Regions from separate parts of the Amycolatopsis endophytica genome, predicted to be linked through region 2. Evidence: predicted binding sites of a transcription regulator. Region 2 holds the regulator's gene; the other holds the start of a gene.
The links. The regulator HspR, encoded in region 2, represses chaperone genes until heat shock. The targets are predictions, from matches to a motif close to ANNTTGAGTNNNNNNNACTCAANNT.

Region 1: lon (endopeptidase La) is a predicted target of HspR. The motif match lies at 1,553-1,577, and genes of this name have one in related genera.

Annotation. Positions count from the first base shown of each region.
Region 1 is NZ_JACCFK010000001.1:1,201,196-1,204,605, forward strand. It holds gene HNR02_RS05900 (putative bifunctional diguanylate cyclase/phosphodiesterase) at 1-1,069, opposite strand, end outside; gene lon (endopeptidase La) at 1,595-3,410, shown strand, end outside.
Region 2 is NZ_JACCFK010000001.1:2,089,026-2,092,435, reverse strand. It holds gene dnaJ (molecular chaperone DnaJ) at 1-884, shown strand, start outside; gene HNR02_RS10395 (heat shock protein transcriptional repressor HspR) at 881-1,318, shown strand; gene HNR02_RS10390 (dienelactone hydrolase family protein) at 1,596-2,297, opposite strand; gene HNR02_RS10385 (globin domain-containing protein) at 2,308-3,410, opposite strand, start outside.

The DNA.
Region 1 (3,410 bases), 890 kb from region 2:
CGGTGATCCGGAAGTGCCGGACGTGCGAGCCGGGCAGCCGCAGCATCGGGTCGTCGGCGGGCAGTTCGGCCGGTGGCATCGGCTCGCCCGCGACGACCGCCCGCATGTCCGCGGTCGGTTCGAGCCGCAGCCGCAGCACGACCCGCCCCGCGGAGAGCTGGTCCTTGATGCGCTCGGCGATGGTTTCCCACTCGCTGGCGTTGACGCCGGCCGCGAGGTCGTCGGCGCCGCTGGCCGGGCGGGCCGCGGCCTGCTGCCCGGAGCGGGCGACCATCAGGCTGACGTCGGACAGCGCCTCCATGTCCCGCTGCTCGCGCAACAGGTCGGAGTAGGCCCAGTAGAGCGCGGACAGCCCGGCGAACACGGCGAGCACGAGCGGCCAGGCGTTGGCTGTCCCGGCGATCACGAGGTAGCCGCTCAGACCGACGGAGGCGTTGACGAACCCGACGACGAGGATGCGGCCGGTGAGCCGGAGCGCGGTGCCGATCCGCATGCGGCGGCGCAGCACCCGGACGGCGGCCAGCGCCAGCAGCGTGCTGGCCAGCGGCGCGGTCAGGGTGCCGGCGAGCGCGGCGGGCCAGGTCATCTCGGACGAGCCCATGATCTTCTCGACCAGTCCGGCGACCGCGAACGCGCTGGTGATCTCCAGCAGGAAGGCGCCCGCGTTGTAGAGGACGCGGCCGGAGACCCGGCGGACGACGAGCGTGCTGATCCCGGCCACCAGGTGCGCGGCGAGCACGACCTCGAACGGCGCCACGAAGAAGCCGATGACCAGCGGGATCTCGGTGAAGGAGATGGTCCAGGAGATGCCGGAGCGGACGTCGACGTTGATGCCGAGCTGTTCGGCGAGCAGGAAGGACAGGGCCAGCACCGGGCCGATCCACCAGAGCTTCGCCGAGCCGTGGAAGGGCATCCACAGCGAGACGGCGGCGGCGGTGAGCACGCCGACGGAGAACACCGTCAGCGTGTAGACCCGGAAGCGGCGCTCGTCCGCCTGAGCCTCGGCACCACCAGCGCCGGTGGCTGCCGCCGGGATGGGGGCCTCGGGCCTGCCATCGGAGTCCGGCATGCAACCTCCTTCCACCCATTCGCCCCAGTGCGCCCGCCGGTACTCATCGCGCACGAGATGGTGATCTCAGTACGAATGAGGGGATCACTGTACCCCGGAGGGCGTACTTCGGCCTCTTTCCGGCCGCCATGACATCACCTCATAGTTAACAACGCGCCAACTACGGTGACCAGCGGAGACTTCCGGGTGATGTGAGCTTGCGAGCAGTCGCTCCCGGTAATCACCGTTAAGCGCTTTCCGTCGACTACGACGCGTTCGCCGCGCGCCGCCGTGCTGCGCTCCTCCGGGACGTTCACGATTCCCGGGCGATCGAGATTACGGAAGCCGATGACGCAGCGTGGCCTGCGGCGATACACCCGGGAAAACGATTCCCGCAATGCGACGAGCATCTCAGTCCCGGGCACTGCCGCGACCGGGTCCGTTTATTCCCCCGAGCCGTCCGCTGCAAGCGAACTACCTGCGGAAACAAACCGGACCGCACGAAAGTTGAGCTAGACAGACTCAACCAGGTAGGGAGCAACGAAGATGACCGACACCAGGCTCCTCCCCGTACTGCCTCTCGACGACGACGTCGTGCTGCCCGGCATGATCGTCCCGCTGGAGCTGGACGACGCCGAGACCCGTGCCGCGGTCGATTCCGCGCAGGCCAAAGCGCCGAGCACGTCGTTCCCGGGCATCCGCTCAGTTCCGGCCGCGCAGACCGAAGTCCTGATCGTCCCGAGAGTGCACGGGGAGTACGCCGAGCTGGGCACTGTCGCGACCATCGAGCGCGTCGGCCGTGTCCCGGGCGGCAAGGCTGCCGTCCTGCTGCGCGCCACCCGGCGCGCCCGGATCGGCGACAACGGCGACGGTCCCGGCGCCGCCCGCTGGGTCCACACCGAACCCGTGGCCGAGATCGTCGGCGAGCAGGCGGGGACGCTGGCGGCCGAGTACAAGACCGTCGTGATCTCGATCCTCCAGCAGCGCGGCGGCTGGCAGATGATCGACGCGGTGCAGCAGATCGAGGATCCGTCCGCGATCGCCGACCTGGCCGGGAACTCGCCGTTCCTGAGCACCGGCCAGAAGCTGGAGCTGCTGCGCACGCTCGACGTCGCGGCGCGGCTGGAGAAGGCACTGGAGTGGAGCCGGGAGCACCTGGCCGAGGTCGAGGTGACCGACACGATCCGCAAGGACGTCGCCGAGGGCATGGAGAAGCAGCAGAAGGAGTTCCTGCTGCGCCGCCAGCTGGAGGCGATCCGCAAGGAGCTGGGCGAGCTGGACGGCACCGCCGACTCCGACGACTACCGCGCCCGCGTGGAGAAGGCCGACCTGCCCGAGCACGTCCGCACGGCCGCGCTGGCCGAGGTGGAGAAGCTGGAGCGCACCTCCGAGCAGTCTCCCGAGGGCGGCTGGATCCGGACCTGGCTGGACACGGTGCTGGAGCTGCCGTGGAACAACCGGACCACGGACGTGCACGACATCGCCGCGGCGCGCGCGGTGCTCGACGCCGACCACGCGGGTCTGGACGACGTGAAGGAACGGATCATCGAGTACCTGGCCGTGCGTGCCCGTCGCGCCGAAGCGGGCCAGGGCCAGGTCGGCGGGACGCATGGAGTAGAGACAGGGCGAAGCTCCGTTGAGGGCGGTGGTGGGCGACGGGCGGGAGCCGTGCTGGCGCTGGTCGGTCCTCCGGGTGTGGGCAAGACGTCGCTCGGTGAGTCGGTCGCGAAGGCGATGGGTCGCGAGTTCGTGCGTGTCGCGCTCGGCGGGATCCGGGACGAGGCGGAGATCCGCGGCCACCGGCGCACCTACGTCGGCGCGCTGCCCGGCCGCATCGTCCGCGCCGTCAAGGAAGCCGGTTCGATGAACCCGGTCGTCCTGCTCGACGAGGTCGACAAGGTGGGCGCCGACTACCGCGGCGACCCGACGGCGGCGCTGCTGGAGGTGCTCGACCCGGAGCAGAACCACACGTTCCGCGACCACTACCTCGAGGTCGAACTGGACCTGTCGGACGTGGTGTTCCTCGCCACGGCCAACGCGCTGGAGACCATTCCCGGCCCGCTGCTGGACCGCATGGAACTGGTCACGCTCGACGGCTACACCGAGCACGAGAAGGTCGTCATCGGCCGCGACCACTTGCTGCCGCGTGAGCTGGAGCGGGCCGGGCTGGGCCGCGACGACGTGCGGCTCACCGACGCGGCGCTGAGCCGGATCGCCGCCGAGTACACCCGCGAGGCAGGTGTGCGCGACGTGAACCGGACCATCGCGAAGGTGCTGCGCAAGATCGCGACCCGGGTCGCGCTGGACGAGGCGGCGCTGCCGCTGACCGTGGACGCGGCTGACCTGGAGACCTACCTGGGCC
Region 2 (3,410 bases):
TGGGCGACATTTTCGGGCAGCAGGCGGGCGCCGGTGCGCAGGGCGGTTTCGGCGGGCTCGGCGACATCCTCGGTGGCCTGTTCGGACGCCGGGGCCAGCAGGGTTCGACGGCCGCTCGCGGTCAGCGCGGCGCCGACGTCGAAACGGACGTGCGGATCGATTTCGCCGAGGCGGTGAAGGGCGCGACCCTGCCGTTGCGGTTGTCGAGCCCGGCAACGTGTTCGACGTGCCACGGCAACGGTGCCAAGCCGGGCACCACGCCGCGCACATGCCCGACCTGTCAGGGTTCGGGGCTGGTGAGCCGGAGCCAGGGTGCGTTCGCGTTTTCCGAGCCGTGCCGGGACTGCCGTGGCCGCGGCCGCATCATCGACGACCCGTGCCCGGAGTGCGGCGGCGAGGGTGTCAGCACGCAGACGCGGACGCTGACCGTGCGGGTGCCCGCGGGTGTGGACGACAATCAGCGCATCCGCCTGGCGGGCCAGGGCGAACCGGGCCGGGGCGGCGCGACGGCCGGTGATCTGTATGTGCGGGTGCACGTCAACCCGGACCCGGTGTTCGGCCGGTCGGGCAACGATCTGACGATCACCGTTCCGGCGGGTTACACCGAACTGGCCCTGGGTGCGACGATCACCGTGCCGACGCTGGAGGGCAAGGTTTCGGTGAAGGTGCCGGCGGGCACCGCGACCGGCCGGGTCCTGCGGGTGCGCGGCAAGGGAATCAAGAAGCGGGACGGCGCGCAGGGTGATCTGCTGGTGACGTTGCAGGTGGCAGTGCCGTCGAGGTTGGAGTCTCCGGAACGTGAGGCTCTCGAGGCCTACGCGAAGGCCGCCGAGAAGCACGACCCGCGCCCGGAGATCACGAAACTGCTCCGCGAGAGGAGTTGATCGAGGTGTTCGGCGGTGTTCCGCACGGGGCCGACGAGGAGACCCCGGTCTTCGTGATCTCCGTGGCCGCCCAGCTGTCCGGCCTGCACGCCCAGACCCTGCGCTCCTACGACCGCCTGGGACTGGTGTCACCGGGCCGCACCTCCGGCGGCGGACGTCGATACTCGATGCGGGACATCGCGCTGCTGCGTGAGGTGCAGCGCCTGTCCCAGGAGGAGGGCGTCAACCTGGCGGGCATCAAGCGCATCATCGAGCTGGAAAACCACGTCGAGGCCCTCCAGTCGAGAGTCGCCGAGCTGACCGAGGAACTGGCCACCGCGTACGCCGCGGCCGAGCAAGCAGCAGCGGCCGTGCACCGTTCCTACCGCAAGGACCTGGTGCCGCTCAAGCAGGAAACCGCATTGGTGGTCTGGAAACCAAGACGCCGCCGCTGACCCACCCAGCCAGCCCCGCGCCGGCGGGGCTTGATTCTTTTGATCCCTGGAACCGGCGCCCTGGCACCAAAACGGGACCACCACCTCACCCACCCCCGATACAAAGCCGCCCTAGACACTCGCGCATCGGGGGAAAGCCCAGGCCAGGGTTCTTTCTGCGCGCAGCGCTCGGTTTCGAAGATCCAAAGATGTCCTCGCCGGACGGGCTGGCTCCGGGATGACCACCCAGCTCGTTTTGGTGCAGCTCGCCTACAGCACGACGCTGACGCGTCGCTTCTCAGGCTGTGCGCAGATGCTCCGCGAAAAACGCCATCACGCGTCGCCAGGCGTCCTCGCTCGCCGCGCGGTCGTAGCTCATTCCGGCGATCTTCAGCAGCACGTTGACGGGCCCGTGGAACTGGTTCGCGAAACTGTGGCCTGCGGTCGGGTACTCCTTGACGTCGTGCGGGATTCCGCGCGACGACAGTTCCCGCTCCAGCTTGTCCGCCGCCCCGCGCAGCGAGAAGTCCTTCTTCCCGAAGGAAGCCACGACCGGGCACGCACCATCCAAAACGGACAAGTCTTGGGGCAGCCGGCCGTAGTACGGTGCGGACGCGTCGAACCCGCGTGAGGCGCCAACCAGCGCGAACCCGCCGCCCATGCAGAACCCGACCACGCCGATCCGTCCCGTGCAGTCGTCCCGCGAAGCGAGCAGCGACCGCGCCGCGTCCAGATCGTCGAAGGACCGGCCCTTGCCCGCGGTCAGCTCCTTGAACACCGACTTCACGCATCGTGCGAAACCGCCGCGTGAGTACATGTCCGGGGACAACGCCACATACCCGGCGGTCGCGAACCGGTCGGTGATGTTGCGCGCGTCCTGTGTCAGACCGACCGCGTCGTGCACGATCACGACTCCCGGCCAGGGTGGCGGGCCCGAAACCTCGGTCTGCGGGGTGGCCAGATAGCCGCGGATGGTTCCGTCAGCGACGGGGATGTCCATGCGCGGCACGCTAGTCGATCGTGAACGGGTCGTACCTGATCTGATCGAGTGCCGTTCCCGCCACGAGCATCCGCGAAACCGTCGCGCGGATCATCGCGGGCGAACCGGACACCATCACGTCGTGCCCGGGCCACGCGCCATGCCTGGTCACCACGTCGGCCAGCGTGCCCTGCTCGCCGCTGGTCAGGCCCGGCCCGTTCTCGACCACCGGCGTCACCGTCAGCCACGGATTGCAGGACGCGATCATCCGCAGCATTTCCAGCGCGTACAGGTCTTCCCTGGCGCGGCCACCGTAGAAAAGGTGGACCTTCGGGTTGTCCCCCCACTGGCCCAGTTCGTCGAGCATCGCCTGCATCGGCGCGACACCCGTGCCGCCCGCCACCATCAGCACGTCGCGGCCGCCTTCGCGGTCCACGGCGAGCGTGCCCAGCGGCGGACCGAACCGCCACACGTCGCCCTGCTGGGTGTGGCTCACGATGGCCCGCGACACCCACCCGCCCTCGACGGCGCGGATGTGGAACTCCAGCGAACCGTCCGGGCGGGGCGCGTTGGCGGGCGACAGGTACCGCCACAGTCGCGGCCGCTGCGGCACCTCGACGCTCAGGTACTGCCCCGGCCGGAACGGTACGTGCCGCTCCGGCTCCAGCCGCACCATCGCCAGGTCCCAGCTCAGCCGCCGGTGCTCGGCCACTCGCGCCGACCAGTTCGGCGGGTTCGAGTCGGTGGCGGCGGCCTCCTGCATCTGGCGGGCGATGATCGTGAACGCCTCGGCCCACGCCCGCTCGACCTCGGCGGTCCAGTCCCGCCCGAGCTGCGTCTTCATCGCCGCCAGCAACGCCGTCCCGACCGCCTCGTAGTGGTTCGGCACCACCCCGAACTTGCGGTGGTCGCGGCCGAGCTGCCGCAGGAACGGCACCAGATCGTCCGGCTGGTCGACCATCTGCACCACGTGCACCAGCGCCCGCACCATGCGGTTGCGCTGCACCTCCATGTTGATCGGGAAGAAATCCCGGGTGGCAGGCGCGAGGGTGAACAACATCCCGTAGAAGAACTGCGTCACCTCGGGCAGATACGGCTCCGCCTTCGCCCAGGATTCCCTGATCAGGCGCACCA